Regions from separate parts of the Streptomyces sp. SudanB182_2057 genome, predicted to be linked through region 2. Evidence: riboswitches for the same ligand, from Rfam matches in the RefSeq annotation. Region 2 holds a riboswitch; each other region holds the start of a gene.
What was found. Region 2 has a riboswitch for cyclic di-AMP ahead of ACSURM_RS15645 (transglycosylase SLT domain-containing protein). Riboswitches for the same ligand answer to the same signal wherever they lie in the genome.

Region 1 (4,764 bases), 860 kb from region 2:
CGTAGGTGTCGCGGGAGACCAGGTTGTAGTGCGGCTGGACGGCGACGTAGCGGGCCAGGCCCTCGCGGTCGGAGAACTCCAGGGACGCGCGCAGGCGCTCGGCGGCGATGTTGGAGGCGGCGATGTGCCGGACCTTGCCGGCCTTCACCAGTTCGTCCAGCGCGCCGATGATCTCCTCGACCGGCACCTCGGGCTGGTCGAAGTGGGTGTAGTAGAGGTCGATGTAGTCGGTGCCCAGGCGGCGCAGCGAGGCGTCGGCGGCGGCCTTGATGTTCGCGGCGGACAGGCCCTGGAACTCGGGGTGCTGGCTGACCTTCGTCGCGATGACCACGTCCGAGCGGTTGCCGCGGGCCTTGAGCCAGGCGCCGAGGACGGTCTCGGACTCGCCGCCCTTGTTGCCCTCGACCCAGGCCGAGTACACGTCCGCGGTGTCGATGAAGTTGCCGCCCGCCGCGGCGTAGGCGTCGAGGACGGCGAAGGAGGTCTGCTCGTCGGCCGTCCAGCCGAACACGTTGCCGCCCAGGGAGAGCGGGAAGACCTCGAGGTCGGAGGAGCCGAGTTTACGAAGTGACGTCATACGCCATGTCAACGCCGGCGGGGGCCGATCGCATCCCGCCGCCGGCGCCGATTTTCCCGGTCTCCGGGGAAGGGTTCGTCTCCGGGCTTCCGGAAAGGGACCGTCAGGGGGTGAGGCCCTTGTCGCGCAGCCACGCCATCGGGTCGATGCCGGTGGGCGCGCCGCCGGGGTGGATCTCCAGGTGCAGGTGCGGGCCGGTCACGTTGCCGGTGGCGCCGACGCGGCCGATGACCTCGCCGGTGGAGACCTTCTGGCCGGCCGTGACGTTGATCGAGGACTGGTGGCAGAACCACAGCTCGGTGCCGTCGTCCAGGGTCAGGATGGTGCGGTAGCCGTAGGCGCCGGCCCAGCCCGCCTCGGTGATCGTGCCGCTGTGCACGGCCTTGATCAGGGTGCCGGTGGGGGCGGCGAAGTCCAGACCGGTGTGGTGGCCGGAGGACCACATCGAGCCGGCCTGCCCGAACGTCGAGGTGATCGTGTACGAGGAGGTGGGCAGCGCGTACTGCTTGGCGAGCTCGGCCAGCCGCTTCTCCTCGGCCGCCCGCTTCGCCTCGGCCGCGGCCTTCTCGGCCTCGGCCTCCGCCTTCTCCTTGGCGGCGGCGGCCTTGGCGGCGGCCTCCTGCTCGGCCTGGGCGGCGGCCTCGGCGGTCTGCTTCTCGGCGGCGGCGAGCGCGGCCGCGGCGGCCCTGCTGTCGGCCTGGCCCTGCTGCTGCTCGGCCTGCGCCATGATCCGGTTGCGCAGCACCTCGCCCGCGTCGGCGCTGTCCTGGCCCGCGTCGGAGGCCACGGCGACGGTGGCGAGCGCGGTGGTGGCGGCCGCCTCGGCGGGCCGGTCGTCGCCGGAGCCGTCCTGGAAGAGGGAGCCGACCGAGGGCAGGTCCGGCATGGAGATGGAGACCGGCGGCTTGCCGGTGTTGGCGCTGGCCATGCCGCCCGCGCCGACCGCGGCCATGACGCCGACGCCGAGGACGGTGGAGCTGCGCGCGAAGCCGCCGCGCTGCTTGGCGACCCGGTGCCGGCCGCGGACCGGGGCGACGGATTCCTCGGTGGGGTTCCACTCCTCCCACGGGCCCTCGTCGGCGCGGTAGGCGCCGTAGCCGAAGGTCTCGGGTTCGGACTCGCGCTGTGCCGGTATGGACGGGGCTTCGGGGCCAGGCCGGTTGGACGCCACGCGGGCGTACTCCTTTCCTTCCTCCGCCTACCGGGTTAGCTGACGGGTTCGGAGCAGGAAGGTCTCCTACGCGCGTATACCGGTCGTGGACTCGCGTGAGTGCACGGCGGTATCCGCGTGATTCACCCCAAGGTGGTGGTTCCCCGGTTCCCTCGCGGGATTCGGCGCGTGCGCACGGAGCCGCCTCTTGTGACGGCTGGGACGACCGCGCTGCGTTATCGAACGTTAATAGACCTGACAGTCACTTTCCAAGCCGGTCCCCTTGATCATTAACGTTTTCACCGGTGGAGTTATCAGCAACTATCCCGTCAGATCGGGCAATTTGACCGGCACTCAGACGCGGTCAGCAGTCACTCGCGATTTTGATGGTGTCTCAGTTGTTATGCGTGCGCGCTCACCCGGTCACCTTGCGTGACCCCTCTGGTGAGCCTCTCCGGTGGGCCCCTCGGAGAGCCCCCCGGAGAGGCCCGCCGAGGGGCCCACGGAAACCGATGTGCGAAGCATCCCGCACATGGCGTACACTGGAGTCACAACGACGCGGGGTGGAGCAGCTCGGTAGCTCGCTGGGCTCATAACCCAGAGGTCGCAGGTTCAAATCCTGTCCCCGCTACTGAAGGCCCAGGGCCCGGAATCCCAAGGATTCCGGGCCCTGGGTGTATCCGCACCCAGGGCGGTGCTCAGCCCGGCAGATGGGCGTTCGGCGCCTTCGCCAGCTCCTCCAGCTCCGGCAGTACGACGACCCGCGCCCCCGCCGCCCTCAGCACGCCCGTCCCGTCGGCCGCCTCGACGAACGTGTCCGGCTCCCGCCAGGCGGTGACCACCCGGCGCACCCCGGCCCGCAGGATCAGCTCGGCGCAGGGCGCCGGCCGGGACGCACGGCGGGCACACGGCTCCAGGCTGGAGTAGACCGTGGCGCCGGACAGCCGCGGGTCGGCCGGGTCGGTCTTCGCCAGCGCCGCCTCCTCCGCGTGCACCACCGGGTCGCCGCCCTCCCGCGAGTGGCCCCGGGCCAGTTCCGTGCCGTCGGCGGCGACCACGACCGCGCCCACGCTGAACGCCGTCCGGGAGGGCGGGCACAGGGCCGCCAGTTCGCAGGCGGTGCGCAGCCAGTGGCGGTCGGCGGCGACGGCGTCCGCACCGGAGCCGGGAGCCGTGGGCGCGTACCGCATGAGGACGACGTCCTCGATCCGTCGGGTCTCCAGCAGGCGCAGGCGTCCGCCCTGGTAGGGGCCCGGACCGAACAGCCGCGGGGCCGCCGGATCGCCGACGAACAGCGGGGCGAGGACCAGCTGGAGTTCGTCGGCCAGACCCTGCCGGAGCAGCTGGGTGTGGACCGTGCCGCCGCCCTCGGCCATCAGCCGCCGCACACCGCGCACGTCGTGCAGGTGCTCCAGCAGCGCCCGCCAGTCCACGACGGGGCCGAGCGGGACGACATCGGCGGTGTCCCCGAGGAGGCGCGTGGCCCGTACGGCGCCCTGGTCGGTGGTGTAGACGAGCTTGTCGCCGCCGGTGTGCCAGAAGCGCGCCGCCGGGTCGAGGTCGCCGGAGCCGGTGACGGTGACCTTCAGCGGGTACTCCGGGCGGCCCGCCGCGCGCCGGGCCGCGCGCCGCTCGGCCGAGTTGACCAGCAGGCGGGGGTTGTCGGCGCGGATCGTGCCGGCGCCGACCAGGAGCGCGTCGGCCGAGGCCCGTACCCCGTCGACCCGGTCGAAGTCGGCCGGGCCGGACAGCAGGAGCCGCTCGGGGCCGGTGTCGTCCAGGTAGCCGTCGAGGGAGACGGCGGCGGACAGCAGCACGTACGGCAGGGGCATCGGCGCTCTTTCCTGTGGGGCGGACGGACCGGGCTGGGCCGCGGGCGGCTTGGTTCAAGTTTTAAACAAACCTACACTGGCGGCATGACGACCCGCTGGCTCACGCCCGAGGAGCAGCGCGCCTGGCGCGCCTACATCGCCGCCGCCCGCCTCCTGGAGGACGCGGTCGACCGGCAGCTCCAGCAGGCGGGCGGCATGCCGCACCTGTTCTACTCGGTGCTGGCCGGCCTCTCCGACGCCCCCGGCCGGCGGCTGCGCATGACCGACCTCGCCGAGGCACTGAAGATCACCCGCAGCCGGCTGACGTACGTGGTGAACCGGCTGGAGCGGGACGGCCTGGTGCGCCGGGAGAACTGCGCCGACGACAAGCGGGCCTCGCTCGCGGTGCTGACGGACGAGGGGACGGCCGTTCTGGAGCGTACGGCGCCCGGTCACGTCGAGACGGTCCGCTCGCTGCTGTTCGACCGGCTCACCGAGGAGCAGGTGGGGCAGCTGGAGGAGATCTGCACGGGGATCGTGCGCGGGTTGCAGGGCGAGGGGGCCGGGGCGGGCGCGGGTGACGTCCCCTGGCGGCGCCGTTCGTCCTGCTCCTGACCCGCTTCTGCTCTGCTCCTGGCCCGCTCCTGGCCCGCTCCTGGCCTGCTCCTGGCCTGCTCCTGGCCTCGGGTCGATTGCTTCAACTTTTAAGCATACGGTAGGGTCCCCGCGTACCACTGCTTCAAATCTGAAGCACATGCTCCGGAGGGATCCGCATGCCCGACATCCCCACCGCCACCCCGCGCGCCCGCGTCCGGGTACCGCTGCGGTTCGCCGACGGCTACGGCGCCGACGCGGAACTCGTCACCTTCCACGGCCTCGCCGACGGCCGGGAGCACCTCGCCGCCGTCCTGGGCGACCCGGGCCCCGTCCCGCTGGTGCGGCTGCACTCCGAGTGCCTGACCGGGGACGTCTTCGGCTCGGCCCGCTGCGACTGCGGACCGCAGCTGCGCGAGGCGGTCGAGCGCATCGCCGACCGCGGCGGGATCCTGCTGTACCTCCGTCAGGAGGGCCGGGGCATCGGTCTCTACAACAAGCTCGACGCGTACGCCCTCCAGGACGAGGGGCTCGACACCTACGCGGCGAACGCCGCCCTCGGCCTGCCGGAGGACGCCCGCGACTACACGGCCGCCGCCCAGATGCTCGCCGCTCTCGGCGTCACGGAACTG
Region 2 (4,764 bases):
GCGGGGCCGGAACAGGGTCCCGGCCCGTCGGCCGCCCCACCGTGGCTTAGTCCGCCACGACGCGGCCCGTGACCTCGCCCAGCCCGATCCGGTGGCCGTCCGGGCCGGGAGCCCAGGCGGACAGGGTCACCACGTCCCCGTCCATCAGGAACGTCCGCTTGCCGTCGGGGAGTTCCAGGGGGTCGCGGCCGTTCCAGGTCAGCTCCAGCAGCGAGCCGCGCTGGTCCTCGGCCGGGCCGCTCACCGTGCCCGAGCCGTACAGGTCGCCGGTGCGCAGCGAGGCGCCGTTCACCGTCATGTGGGCGAGCTGCTGGGCGGCGGTCCAGTACATGGTGGAGAACGGCGGTTCGGAGACCACATGACCGTTGACCGCGACGGAGATGCGGAGGTCGTAGCCGCCGGGTTCCACGCCGGGGGCCGTGTCGTCCAGGTAGGGCAGCAGCGGGTGGGTGCGCTCGGGCGGCGCCACGCGTGCGTGCTCCAGCGCCTCCAGCGGGGTGATCCACGCCGAGACCGAGGTCGCGAAGGACTTGCCGAGGAACGGGCCGAGCGGGACGTACTCCCAAGCCTGGACGTCCCGCGCGGACCAGTCGTTGAGCAGGCACAGCCCGAAGACGTGCTCGCGGAAGTCGCCGAGCGCCACCGGGCGGCCCTGCCGCGACGGCACGCCCACCACGAAGCCGACCTCGGCCTCGATGTCCAGCCGGATCGACGGGCCGAAGACGGGTGCCGGGCCGGTGGGGCCCTTGCGCTGCCCGGCGGGCCGTACGACGTCCGTGCCGGAGACGACGACCGTGCCGGCGCGGCCGTGGTAACCGATCGGGAGGTGCTTCCAGTTGGGGGTGAGGCTGTCCTCGGCGTCCGGGCGGAAGATACGGCCGACGTTGCGGGCGTGGTGTTCCGAGGCGTAGAAGTCGACGTAGTCCGCCACGTCGAAGGGCAGGTGCAGGGTCACCTCGTCCAGGGGGTGGAACAGCGGCTCGACGGTCGGGCGGTGCGCCGGGTCGGTGACCCAGGAGGTGACGGCGCGCCGTATCTCCGACCAGGTGGCGCGGCCGGCGGCCAGCAGCGGGTTGAGGGTGGGGGCGGCGAGCAGCGCCTGGTGGGGCGAGCCGACCGCCGCCGCCGTGGCGCCCGCGTCGAGGACGTGGTTCCCGAGCCGGACGCCGATCCTCCGCTCCGTGCTGCCGGTGGGCGAGAACACGCCATAGGGGAGGTTGTGCGGGCCGAAGGGGTCGCCCTCGGGGACGTCGAAGGGGGGCATGGGTGCTGCCTCACTCTCATCCGTGCCATGCATGGCGAAGCGTTCCATGTGGTCGGGCCACACGTTACGGCCGACACGCGTGTCATGGGCAGTGGTCTTCGTGTCCCGGGGCTTGCTCGAAAGAGTGCTCGCACGGGCCCACGACAGTGCGGCGGGTTTTCGTCACCGAGCCGTCCGCGGACGGCAGTTGGGGGCGGGCGGTACGGCGACAGGGGGGAACAGAGGAGGAGTCGGCGGGGCCCGGGGTCCGTATTCTCTGGGCATGGCATCCACCCCGGCATATGCCCTCATCGCCACTGACCTGGACGGAACACTGCTGCGCGGCGACGACACCGTCTCCGACCGGTCGCTCGCCGCGCTCGCGCGGGTGGCGCGGGCCGGGGCCCGGCACCTGGTGGTCACCGGCCGCCCGGCGCCGCGGGTACGGTCCCTGCTCGCGCGCCTCGGCTGCACCGGGCTGGCGGTGTGCGGGCAGGGAGCGCAGGTCTACGACGCCCGGGCCGGCCGGCTGCTGTGGTCGGTCCGGCTGGACCGGGAGCTGGCGGAGACCGCGCTCGGCAAGGTCGAGGCGGAGGTGGGGCAGGTGTACGCGGCGGTCGACCAGGACGGCGAGGACGGGCGCACGCTCATCGAGCCCGGCTACCGGATGCCGCACCCGACGCTGCCCGCGGTGCGGGTCGGCCGGCGCGCCGAGCTGTGGGCCGAGCCCATCAGCAAGGTGCTGCTGCGGCACGCCGAGCTGTCCGACGACGAGTTGGCGGCGGTGGCGCGCTCGGCGGTGGGCTCGCTGGCGACCGTCACGATGTCGGGGCCGGGCACCGTGGAGCTCCAGCCGAGCGGGGTGACGAAGGCGACCGGTCTGGCGCTGGCCGCCGAGCGGCTGGGGGTCGGTCCCGAACGGGCTCTGGCCTTCGGCGACATGCCCAACGACATCCCCATGTTCCGCTGGGCGGCGCGCGGTGTCGCCATGGCCGGCGCGCACCCCGAGCTGAAGGCGGTGGCCGACGAGGTCACGGTGTCGAACGAGGACGACGGCGTGGCCGTCGTCCTCGAAAGACTGTTCCCGGCCGCCTGACCGGGGGAAGAGCTGGGCGGCCGGGCCGGTCAGTAGGCGCCGAAGACGTTGTCGATCGACCCGTACCGGTCCGCCGCGTAGTTGCAGGCGGCGGTGATGTTCGCGACCGGGTCGTAGATGTCGAAGGACGTCCCGTCGACGTGGTACGCGTTGAAGGTGGGGTCGATGACCTGGAGCAGGCCCTTGGACGGGATGCCCTTGGCCGCGTTGGAGTCCCAGAGGTTGATGGCCGCCGGGTTGCCGGAGGACTCGCGGATGATGTTGCGGTGGATGCCGTTGTAGGTGCCCGGGATCTTCTTCTCGGCCATGATCGCGAGCGATTCGCGGATCCAGCCGTCGAGGTTGTCCGGGTATCCGGCGGGGGTGGTGCCCACCGTCGGGGCCGCGGCGGTGGCGGCGGACGCGCCGGTCGCGCCGATGAGCGGCAGGGCGAGGGCGGCGGCGCAGGCGGCGGCGAGGGAGCGGGCGTGGCGGGTGGTCCGGGTACGGCGGAGCCGAGCGGCAGCAGGCATCGAATGTTCCTCTCCGGCGCCTGCGAGGTGAGCTGTCGGGTTCGGGCGGGGAGGTGCCCGGCCGTGCCCGGAAGGAGGCACGGCTTCACCCCGAGCCGTTCCGGTGCGGCGGATGCCGTCCGGCGCGGCGACTTACCTGGGTCCCCCGCTCCTGCCGTACGAATGAGTTCGTGAATGGGTTACGCGGGCGGCGGCAGGATTCGGCGTCCGCCCGACGGCCCGGAACGTATGCGAGAGCACATGTCGGGAACAAGTACCGGATTCATACAACGTGCGATTTGACCTTGATCGACATCGTATGGGGTGCCTGATCCTTTGCGGTCGCACATCCTCAACTCGCGGTCGGGGCAAGGGTGGCGGGCGGAGTGCCGGGTGGCGCGGACGAGTCGGCCGAGTGACCCAATTCACGAAATAGCAAAAGAATTCAAATCGGACATGAGGGATTAGGGGGATTCGGGCCTGAAGTCCGAGTCGTGGTGGAACCCGGTGTGTGGCGCGCTTCGTTGCCACAGGGGCCGGCCGGGGAGAAGTGAGGTGAGGAAGGTGTGGAGAGGTTGCGACACGGTATCCGGATTACCGTTAAGTCGATATATGTCCCTTTATTACCGTGTGAGCAAAACCATGCCGGTCATGATCCGATACCACCCAGGCTGGACCGGTGGGCGCTATCGGTGATCGAAACAGGACCGGATACGCTGACTTGAGTGATGGCAGCGACCTATCGACAAACCGTGTAATCGCCAGCAGACACCAGCAGACAGGAGACCCCTCGTGACCGTCGTCGGGCCGTTCGGGCTGAGCGTGCGGGACCAGGCTCTCGAAGCCGATGTCCAGGCCGGATTGGCGGCTGTCGAGGAAGGCTTGCTCGATGCCACCAAGAGCGAGGTCCCGTTCATCACCGAGGCCGCGCAGCACCTCGTGCGGGCCGGCGGCAAACGATTCCGGCCACTGCTCGTGATGCTCGCCGCCCAGTTCGGCGACCCGTACGCGCCGGGCGTCGTGCCGTCGGCCGTGGTCGTGGAGCTCACCCACCTGGCCACGCTGTACCACGACGACGTCATGGACGAGGCGGCCGTACGGCGCGGGGTGGACAGCGCCAACACCCGCTGGGGCAACTCCGTCGCGGTCCTCACCGGCGACTTCCTCTTCGCCCGCGCCTCCCAGATCCTCGCCGACCTCGGTCCGGAGGCGGTCCGGGTGCAGGCCCTGGCGTTCGAACGGCTGGTCACCGGGCAGATCCTGGAGACCGCGGGCCCGTCGGACGGCCGCGACCCGGTCGAGCACTACCTGGACGTGCTGGCCGGCAAGACCGGCTCCCTGGTGGCGGTGTCCTGCCGGTTCGGCGCGATGATGTCCGGCGCCGGCGAGCGGGTCGTGGACGTGCTCACCCAGTACGGCGAACGGCTCGGCGTCGCCTTCCAGCTGGCGGACGACGTCCTGGACATCGCCTCCGACTCCCACGAGTCCGGCAAGACCCCGGGCACCGACCTGCGCGAGGGCATCCCGACACTGCCGGTGCTCCGGCTGCGCGAGCGGGCCGCCCGGCTCGGGCTGGCCGAGGACATCGCCCTGTGCGAACTGCTGGACTCCGACCTCAGCGACGACACCCGGCACGCCCGCGCGCTGGCCGCGCTGCGCGCCCACCCCGCGCTGGAGCAGGCCCGCCGGGACACGGTCCGGTACGCGGAGGAGGCGCGGGCCGCGCTGGCCCCGCTGCCGGAGTGCGACGCCAAGGCCGCGCTGGTGGAACTGTGCGACGCGGTGGTCCACCGCGCCGGCTGACCCGGCCCGGCCCGCCCGGCCGACCGCCCCACCTGGGACGACCGCCCCACCGCCCCGGCCGGCGTACGACTGGACGGTCGTACGGAACCGACGTACGACCGTACGACCCCTGACGGATTCCCGCACGGTCC
Region 3 (4,764 bases), 1.3 Mb from region 2:
CGCGCCGGGTCGCCGAGTTCGCCCCCCGGGTGCAGGAGCTGACCGACCAGCTCATCGACCGGTTCGCGAAGACCGGCTCCGCCGACCTCATCCACGAGTTCGCCTTCCCGCTGCCCATCTACGCCATCTGCGACCTGCTCGGCGTCCCGCGCGAGGACCAGGACGACTTCCGGGACTGGGCGGGCATGATGATCCGGCACGGGGGAGGACCGAGGGGAGGGGTCGCGCGGTCCGTGAAGAAGATGCGCGGCTATCTCGCCGAGCTGATCCACAAGAAGCGCGAGGCGCTGTCCGCCACGCCCGCGCCCGGCGAGGACCTGATCTCCGGCCTGATCCGCGCCTCCGACCACGGCGAGCACCTCACCGAGAACGAGGCCGCCGCGATGGCCTTCATCCTGCTGTTCGCCGGCTTCGAGACGACCGTCAACCTCATCGGCAACGGCACCTACGCCCTGCTCACCCACCCCGGCCAGCGCACCCGGTTCCAGGACTCCCTGACCCGCGGCGAACGGGACCTGCTGGAGACGGGCGTCGAGGAACTCCTGCGCTACGACGGTCCGGTGGAGCTGGCCACCTGGCGGTTCGCCACCGAGCCGCTGACCATCGGCGGGCAGGACATAGCGCCGGGCGACCCGGTGCTCGTCGTCCTCGCCGCCGCCGACCGGGACCCGGAGCGGTTCGCCGACCCGGACGTGCTGGACCTCGGCCGCCGCGACAACCAGCACCTCGGGTACGGCCACGGCATCCACTACTGCCTGGGCGCCCCGCTCGCCCGGCTGGAGGGCCAGACCGCGCTGGCCACCCTGTTCACCCGCCTGCCCGACCTGCGGCTCGCCGCCGATCCGGCCGACCTGCGCTGGCGCGGCGGGCTCATCATGCGGGGCCTGCGCACGCTGCCGGTGGAGTTCACACCGCCCGCCTGAACACAGTCCCTCCAGACAAAGGTGACACTTTCTCAACTCTGTGATCTTCACGTGATCTGTGCGGCATGAACTTGTGACAAGTGATCGTCTGCCGATACGTTCACCCATCAGCGCGGCGAGCGGCTCCAACCGCCGCGCCGGTCCTGCTGTCGCTCGAAAGGCTTCTGCATGCTCTCCGGGAACGGTCGACACCGTCGCCCCCGCCAGGCTCCGGCCCTCCTCGTCGCGGCCGGAGTGACCGGCTCCGCCATCGCCATCCCGCTCCTCGGCGCGGCGAGCGCCAACGCGGCCGACGGCACCACGTGGGACAAGGTGGCCGAGTGCGAGAGCGGCGGCTCCTGGAGCGCGGACAACGGGACCGGGTACTACGGCGGCCTGCAGATCTCGCAGGACGACTGGGACAAGTACGGCGGCGGCCGGTACGCGGCCAGCCCCGACCAGGCCAGCCGCCAGCAGCAGATCGCCGTCGCCGAGAAGATCCTGGCTGACCGGGGCACCGCCCCCTGGGCCACCTGCGCCCTGCTCTCCGGCCTGACGCGGAACTCGGGGTCCATGGACGTCGACACGGGCGTCGGCGACTCCGGCGGCACCGGCGGTTCGACGGACGCGTCCGGATCGGCCGGCGACTCCGGTACGTCCAAGGCTCCCGGAACCTCCGACCCGTCCGACCGGCCGGACGCGTCGCCTACCACGGGCTCTACGGGTTCCACGGACTCCACCGGCTCCACCGCCGACCCGGGGTCCGGCCACTCCTCCGACCCGACCGGCACGCCGCCCACCAAGCAGGACAAGGGCGACAAGGCCGACAAGGGTGACAAGGGCGCGGGCAAGGCCACTGGTGAAGATGCGGGCAAGGCGGCGGGCGAGGGCGCGGGCGAGACCCCCGGGTCCGCCGGGACCGGCACCACCGGGCCGGACACGTCCCCCACGCCCGGCACCGGCCACCCCCAGTACCCCGGCGGCTCCCCGACGGCCACCCCGGACGCCGGGACCGTGGACAACCCGCAGCAGGCGGCCGGGTCTTGGAGCCTGGTCGACACCGGCGCCGTCGGCACCGGCGGACGCCACCGGGGCCCGAGCGCGGACGAAACCCTGACAAACGGTCAGAACGACACCTCCTCCGGCCGTCACGCCTCCCGCGAACCGGACACCTACACAGTCCGCCAGGGCGACTCGCTGTCCTCCATCGCCGACTCCCTTGACGTCGACGGCGGGTGGCACGCGCTGTACGCCGGCAACAAGAAGGCCATCGGTGCCGACCCGAACCACATCACCGCCGGTCAGACCCTGAATGTTCAGGGCGAAACGGACGCGGAGTAGCGGGACTTGGCGCCCCGCTTACCGCCTGAATGTCCGGTTTGGCGAAAGTGTGGGATGAGTCTCAGAAGCCCTGATCGTCTTTGAAATTCCGGCGATCACCTGCCTACGGTCGAGGCCGCTCGTCACCGCGAGCCCCGGCTTCCGCCACGCCGAATCCTGCCGGCGGTCGCCCGGGAACAGTCGTCGCGTCAAGCGCCGTAGGCAGGAGCGGGGGACCCAAGGTAAGTGCCGGGCCCAGCAGTTGAGGCTGGGACCGGCTGGGGGTGAAGCCGCGTCACGCGAAAGCGTCGTACGCGGCCGGGCAACTCAACCGGCCCGAACCCGACAGCTCACCTCGCAGGCGTCGGTGAGGGGAATCGATCCATGCTGTTTTCCGGCAAGGGCAAGCACCGTCGTCCGTCCAAGGCCGTTCGCGCCGTCACGCTCGCCGGTGTCACCGGCGCCGCCGTCGCCGCCCCGCTGATGGCGGCCGGCAACGCCTCCGCCGCCACCGCCTCCCAGTGGGACGCGGTCGCCCAGTGCGAGTCCGGCGGCAACTGGTCCATCAACACCGGCAACGGCTACTACGGCGGTCTGCAGTTCTCCGCCTCCACCTGGGCCGCGTACGGCGGCACGCAGTACGCCGCCACCGCCGACCAGGCCGGCAAGGCGCAGCAGATCGCCGTCGCCGAGAAGGTCCTCGCCTCCCAGGGCAAGGGCGCCTGGCCGGTCTGCGGCACGGGTCTGTCGAGTACCCCGTACAACGGCTCCGCCCCGGCGCCGTCCGCCCCGTCCACCCAGGACTCGGGCACCTCCACCCGCTCCGCCGACCAGCAGGCCGCCTCCCGCTCCGCGGAGCGCCTGGCCGCCTCCACGAGCAAGAGCACGAGCACGAGCGCGGGCAAGAGCACCGGCGGCGCGAGCAAGACCGTCACCACCCCGACCGGCAAGAAGGTCAAGAAGGGTGACGGCGAGTACAAGGTCGTCGAGGGCGACACGCTCAGCACCATCGCCGCGGAGCACAAGGTCGCGGGCGGCTGGCAGAAGCTGTTCGAGCTGAACAAGGACATCGTCCAGGACGCCGACCTCATCTACCCGGGCCAGCAGCTCCACCTGAAGTAAGCCCCCCCCCGGGGGGACCCCACGGCCCGCACATCCCGGCGGGCCCCGGGTTCCCTCCCGGGCCCCGTACGACCCCAAGGCCCCCGGGCCCCGTACGACCAAGCCCCCGGGCCTCGTACGCAAGGCCCCCGGGCCTCGTACATCCACGGCCCCCAAGGCCCGTACACCCCCCGGGCCCCCAGCCCGCACAACCAGGCGGCCCCCCAAGGCCCGTGCGGGTCACCCCCGTCCCCCAAGGGCTCCCCGCCCCGGCGCGTGTTCCCCCGTACGCGCCGGGGCGGGGTTTTCCGTGTCCGGCCCGGCGCCTCCGGTCCGGAATTGACCCGACCCCTTTGTTTCGCGCAGAAACAAAAGGTACCGTCGCCCTGTCCACGGGGCGGTCGGTCGACAGCCGAGCGGCCCGGGACGGTTAGGCTCTAGTCGCAAGGCACACCAGCCCCGCACTTCCAGCGTCACATCCAAGAAGGAGATGCTCGTGCCGTCCATCGACGTCGTCGTAGCCCGGGAAATCCTGGACTCCCGAGGCAACCCCACGGTCGAGGTCGAGGTCGGCCTCGACGACGGCAGCACGGGTCGTGCCGCCGTGCCGTCCGGCGCCTCGACCGGCGCCTTCGAGGCCATCGAGCTGCGCGACGGTGACCCGAACCGCTACCAGGGCAAGGGCGTCGAGAAGGCCGTCCTCGCCGTCATCGAGCAGATCGGCCCCGAGCTGGTCGGCTACGACGCCACCGAGCAGCGGCTGATCGACCAGGCCATGTTCGACCTGGACGCCACCGACAACAAGGGCTCCCTCGGCGCCAACGCCATCCTCGGCGTCTCGCTCGCCGTCGCCCACGCCGCCTCCGAGGCCAGCGACCTGCCGCTCTTCCGCTACCTGGGCGGCCCGAACGCGCACCTGCTGCCGGTGCCGATGATGAACATCCTGAACGGCGGCTCGCACGCCGACTCCAACGTGGACATCCAGGAGTTCATGATCGCCCCGATCGGCGCGGAGTCCTTCTCCGAGGCCCTGCGCTGGGGCACCGAGGTCTACCACACCCTGAAGAAGGTCCTGAAGAACAAGGGCCTGTCCACCGGCCTCGGCGACGAGGGCGGCTTCGCCCCGAACCTCGGCTCCAACCGTGAGGCCCTCGACCTCATCCTGGAGGCGATCAAGGAGGCCGGCTACACCCCCGGCGAGCAGATCGCCCTGGCGCTCGACGTCGCCGCGTCCGAGTTCTACAAGGACGGTTCGTACCTCTTCGAGGGCAAGAACCGCACCGCCGCCGAGATGACCGAGTACTACGCCGAGCTGGTCGCGGCGTACCCGCTGGTCTCCATCGAGGACCCGCTCTTCGAGGACGACTGGGAGGGCTGGAAGACCATCACCGCCAAGCTCGGCGACAAGGTGCAGCTGGTCGGCGACGACCTGTTCGTCACC
Region 4 (4,764 bases), 1.3 Mb from region 2:
GCACAGGTGAAGGGCAATGGCCACTTCGAACTGGTGCAGGGTGCCGGAGGCTCGCTGAACGGCACCACGAGCTTCGAGCGCACCAACTACTTCGAGACCATGCCCGCCCACCAGCTGGAGCTGGCCCTGTGGCTGGAGGCGGACCGCATGGGCTCGCTGCTGGCCGCCCTGGACGAGGAGTCCATGGAGAACCAGCGGGACGTCGTCAAGAACGAGCGCCGCCAGCGCTACGACAACGTGCCCTACGGCACCGCCTTCGAGAAGCTGACCGCCCTCTCCTACCCGGAGGGCCACCCGTACCACCACACGCCGATCGGCTCCATGGCGGACCTGGACGCGGCCACCCTGGAGGACGCCCGCCAGTTCTTCCGCACCTATTACGCGCCGAACAACGCGGTGCTCTCCGTGGTCGGCGACATCGACCCCGAGCAGACCCTGGCCTGGATCGAGAAGTACTTCGGTTCCATCGCCTCCCACGACGGCAAGCCCGCGCCCCGCGACGGCTCGCTGCCGGACGTCATCGGCGGGCAGAAGCGCGAGGTCGTCGTGGAGGAGGTCCCGGCGCGCGCCCTGATGGCCGCCTACCGGCTCCCGCACGACGGCACGCGCGCGTGCGACGCGGCCGACCTCGCGCTGACCATCCTCGGCGGCGGCGAGTCCTCCCGCCTGTACAACCGCCTGGTGCGCCGCGACCGCACGGCCGTCGCCGCCGGCTTCGGCCTGCTGCGCCTGGCCGGCGCGCCCTCCATGGGCTGGCTGGACGTGAAGACCTCCGGTGACGTCGAGGTGCCGGTCATCGAGACCGCCATCGACGAGGAGCTGGCCCGGTTCGCGGAGGAGGGGCCCACCCCCGAGGAGATGGAGCGCGCCCAGGCCCAGCTGGAGCGCGAGTGGCTGGACCGGCTCGGCACGGTCGCCGGTCGCGCCGACGAACTGTGCCGGTACGCCGTCCTGTTCGGCGACCCGCAGCTCGCCCTGACCGCCGTGAATCGCGTCCTCGAGGTGACCCCCGAGGAGGTCCAGGAAGTCGCCAAGGCGCGTCTGCGGCCCGACAACCGCGCGGTGCTGGTCTACGAACCGAAGTCCCCGGAGGCCGCCCCCGACGCCGATGTCCCGGAGGACCCGGAGCAGGAAGCGACCGTAGAGGCGGGCCGCGACGAGACCGAGAACGAGGAGACGGCCAAGTGACCGAGCTCGCCACCATGGAGTTCCACCCCCAGCCGCGGCCCGGCGAGGCCAAGCCCTGGGCGTTCCCGGCCCCCGAGCGCACCGCGCTCGGCAACGGCCTGACCGTGCTGCGCTGCCACCGCCCCGGCCAGCAGGTCGTCGCCGTCGAGGTGCTGCTGGACGCGCCGCTGGACGCCGAGCCGGCCGGCCTGGACGGCGTCGCCACGATCATGGCGCGCGCCTTCTCCGAGGGCACCGACCAGCACTCCGCCGAGGAGTTCGCCGCCGAGCTGGAGCGCGCGGGCGCCACCCTGGACGCGCACGCCGACCACCCCGGCGTCCGGCTCAGCCTGGAGGTCCCGGTCTCCCGCCTGGCCAAGGGCCTCGGCCTGCTCGCCGACGCGCTGCGCGCGCCCGCCTTCGCCCCGAGCGAGGTCGAGCGCCTCGTCCGCAACCGCCTGGACGAGATCCCGCACGAGCTGGCCAACCCCTCCCGCCGGGCCGCCAAGGAGCTCTCCAAGGAGCTGTTCCCGGCGGCCTCGCGCATGTCCCGGCCGCGCCAGGGCACCGAGGAGACCGTCGAGAAGATCGACGCGGCGGCCGTACGCGCCTTCTACGACCGCCATGTGCGGCCCGCCACGGCCACCCTGGTCGTCGTCGGCGACCTGACCGGCACCGACCTGGACGCGCTGCTCGGCGACACCCTGGGCGCCTGGACCGGCACCCCCGGCGAGCCGCGGCCGGTGCCGCCGGTGACGGCCGACGACACCGGGCGCGTGGTGATCGTGGACCGGCCCGGCGCCGTCCAGACGCAGCTGCTCATCGGCCGGGTCGGCCCCGACCGGCACGACCGCGTGTGGCCCGCCCAGGTGCTCGGCACCTACTGCCTCGGCGGCACCCTCACCTCCCGCCTGGACCGCGTCCTGCGCGAGGAGAAGGGCTACACCTACGGCGTGCGCTCCTTCGGGCAGGTCCTCAGGTCCGCGCCGGACGGCACGGGCGCGGCGATGCTCGCCATCAGCGGCTCCGTGGACACGCCGAACACCGGCCCGGCGCTGGACGACCTGTGGAAGGTGCTGCGCACCGTCGCGGCGGAGGGCCTGACCGACGCCGAGCGGGACGTCGCGTGCAGAACCTCGTCGGCGTGGCGCCGCTGAAGTACGAGACCGCGGCGGCCGTCGCGAGCACGCTGGCCGACCAGGTCGAGCAGCACCTGCCCGACGACTTCCAGGCGACGCTGTACCGTCAGCTGGCCGCCACGGGCACCGTGGAGGCCACCGCGGCCGTCGTGAACGCCTTCCCGGTGGACCGCCTGGTGACCGTCCTCGTCGGCGACGCCTCCCAGATCAAGGCGCCGGTCGAGGCGCTCGGCATCGGTGAGGTGACCGTGGTGCCGGCCGAGTAGCGGCCCGGCGCATCCGGCGCACGCGCGCGTGGGGCCCTGACGGCTTACGAGCCGTCAGGGCCCCACGCTGTTCCACTCGGGCCCTCAGATGCCCGTTTTGGGGCGGAGGTTGCCTGTCTGACCTGTGGGATGCGCTACAAAACCCCGGATCCGTTTGAGGATCGAAAGCGGGCCGCCGTAGCGTCGTCCGGGCTGTTCGTCAGGCAGTGCGCCGCACCCGCGGCACCGGACAGTCATCGCCGAGTCCCCGTACGGCGCGAGCCAGGGGAGCCGGGGACCCACCGTCCCTGGGGTGAATCGGGCGCCCGCGAGGGGGCTCGTAGGAGACCTTCCTGCTCCGAACCCGTCAGCTAACCCGGTAGGCGAGAGGGAAGGAAAGGACCAGCCACTTCATGGCGTTCATGTGCGCCACCGGGAAGCACCGCAAGCCCGGCCGGGTCAAGCGCACCACCGCTCAGGCGGCCGGCGTCGCGGCCCTGACCACCACCGGTGTCATCGGCACCCTCGCCGCCTCCCCGGCGCTCGCCGCCGACAACCCCGTGGACCAGACCGGCCTCACGCCGGTCCTCGCCGCCACCGAGGACGTCGCCGCGCAGATCGACGCGCAGGCCACCGCCCAGCAGCAGGCCGCCGACCGCAAGGCCGCCGAGGAGGCCGCGGCGAAGGCGGCCGCCGAGCGGGCCGAGGAGGAGCGGGTCCGCGCCGCGCGCGAGGCCGAGCGCCGCCGGCTGAACACCTTCGTCGCCCCCGTCGCGCACTCCTACGTCTCCACGGCCTACCAGGCCTCCAGCTCCCTGTGGTCCTCCGGTTCGCACACCGGCATCGACTTCCACGCGGCCAGCGGCTCCACGGTGCACGCGGTGGGCGCCGGCACGGTCGTCGCCACCGGCTGGGGCGGCGCCTACGGCAACCAGGTCGTGATCCGGATGGCCGACGGCATGTACACGCAGTACGGGCACCTGTCCTCCATCGGCGTCACAGTGGGCCAGCAGGTCGAGCCGGGCCAGCAGATCGGCCTGTCCGGCGCCACGGGCAACGTCACCGGCCCGCACCTCCACTTCGAGGCGCGCACGTCGCCCGAGTACGGCTCGGACATCGACCCCGTCGCCTACCTCCGCGGGCACGGCGTCCGGATCTGACGCCCGCGCGTTTCCGACGGCCCCGGCTCACCCGAGCCGGGGCTTTCGCCGTTTTTCACGCCGTCCGCCGGACTCGTTGTCCAAAAAATATCCATGGATTACCGCCCCCCGTCGGAAATTCCGGCCCGCTGGAATAGAGTCACGGTATACGCGTCCATCGTCGGCGTTTCACGGGGATTAAGGCGGAGGTCGGTCATGCGTATTCCGGCGCACTCGGTGTGCACCGCTGTCCGGGACGACATCGTCGCGGGTGTCTACGAGCGCGGCAGCCGGCTCACCGAGGAAGTCCTGGCCCGCCGCTACGGCGTCTCGCGCGTCCCCGTCCGCGAGGCGCTGCGCACGCTGGAGGCCGAGGGTTTCGTGGTGACGCGCCGGCACGCGGGCGCGTGCGTGGCCGAGCCGACCGAGCGGGAGGCCGCCGACGTGCTGGAGATGCGGACGCTGCTGGAGCCGCTGGGCGCCGCGCGGGCCGCCCAGCGGCGCACGGAGGCCCATCTGAAGGTGCTGCGCGGCCTGGTCCGGCTGGGCCAGGAGCGGGCCAGGAAGGGCAACAGCGAGGATCTGCGCGCGCTCGGCGGCTGGTTCCACGAGACGCTTGCCCAGGCCTGCGGCAGCCCCTCGCTGACCTCGATGCTGACCCAGCTGCGGCACAAGATCGCCTGGATGTACGCGGTGGAGCCGCCGGTGAGCCCGGTGGAGTCCTGGGCGGAGCACGGCGCGATCGTGGACGCGGTGGCGCGCGGGGACGGCGAACGCGCGCGGGCGCTGACGGCACTGCACGCCGAACGCGCGACGGGCGCGCACCGGCTGCGCCTTCCCGGCGCGGAGCGTGTGAGGACTTCGCAACATGCCGTAAACATGTCGGGTCCGCGGCATTAACACGGGCGCCGTATACAAAGAAGGGTAATTCGGCGGCGGGTGTTTTCCGCTGCCCTTTTCCGCTTCCGTCAATTTCATGTCCCGCGTGTGCCGGGCGACCGGGCGAACACCCGAGAAGAAATCCGCCGACGGAACCGGCGCGACCCTGGAACCGGCGGCGGAAACGCGGAAGCC

Region 1: linked by a shared signal. The riboswitch ahead of ACSURM_RS19665 (M23 family metallopeptidase) and the one ahead of ACSURM_RS15645 (transglycosylase SLT domain-containing protein) in region 2 are both predicted to bind cyclic di-AMP.
Region 3: linked by a shared signal. The riboswitch ahead of ACSURM_RS21855 (transglycosylase family protein) and the one ahead of ACSURM_RS15645 (transglycosylase SLT domain-containing protein) in region 2 are both predicted to bind cyclic di-AMP.
Region 4: linked by a shared signal. The riboswitch ahead of ACSURM_RS10015 (M23 family metallopeptidase) and the one ahead of ACSURM_RS15645 (transglycosylase SLT domain-containing protein) in region 2 are both predicted to bind cyclic di-AMP.

The regions. Positions count from the first base shown of each region.
Region 1 covers NZ_OZ186798.1:4,490,103-4,494,866, reverse strand. The annotation lists gene ACSURM_RS19670 (aldo/keto reductase) at 1-577, opposite strand, end outside; gene ACSURM_RS19665 (M23 family metallopeptidase) at 681-1,748, opposite strand; cyclic di-AMP (ydaO/yuaA leader) riboswitch at 1,758-1,925, opposite strand; tRNA gene ACSURM_RS19660 (tRNA-Met) at 2,285-2,358, shown strand; gene ACSURM_RS19655 (dihydrofolate reductase family protein) at 2,426-3,559, opposite strand; gene ACSURM_RS19650 (MarR family winged helix-turn-helix transcriptional regulator) at 3,644-4,153, shown strand; gene ACSURM_RS19645 (GTP cyclohydrolase II) at 4,312-4,764, shown strand, end outside.
Region 2 covers NZ_OZ186798.1:3,633,248-3,638,011, reverse strand. The annotation lists gene fahA (fumarylacetoacetase) at 47-1,264, opposite strand; gene ACSURM_RS15650 (HAD family hydrolase) at 1,527-2,339, shown strand; gene ACSURM_RS15645 (transglycosylase SLT domain-containing protein) at 2,369-2,851, opposite strand; cyclic di-AMP (ydaO/yuaA leader) riboswitch at 2,854-3,034, opposite strand; gene ACSURM_RS15640 (polyprenyl synthetase family protein) at 3,623-4,633, shown strand.
Region 3 covers NZ_OZ186798.1:4,958,049-4,962,812, forward strand. The annotation lists gene ACSURM_RS21845 (cytochrome P450 family protein) at 1-923, shown strand, start outside; gene ACSURM_RS21850 (transglycosylase family protein) at 1,092-2,243, shown strand; cyclic di-AMP (ydaO/yuaA leader) riboswitch at 2,427-2,601, shown strand; gene ACSURM_RS21855 (transglycosylase family protein) at 2,607-3,344, shown strand; gene eno (phosphopyruvate hydratase) at 3,820-4,764, shown strand, end outside.
Region 4 covers NZ_OZ186798.1:2,364,676-2,369,439, reverse strand. The annotation lists gene ACSURM_RS10025 (M16 family metallopeptidase) at 1-1,188, shown strand, start outside; partial or broken gene ACSURM_RS10020 (M16 family metallopeptidase) at 1,185-2,572, shown strand; cyclic di-AMP (ydaO/yuaA leader) riboswitch at 2,800-2,952, shown strand; gene ACSURM_RS10015 (M23 family metallopeptidase) at 2,965-3,711, shown strand; gene ACSURM_RS10010 (GntR family transcriptional regulator) at 3,907-4,590, shown strand.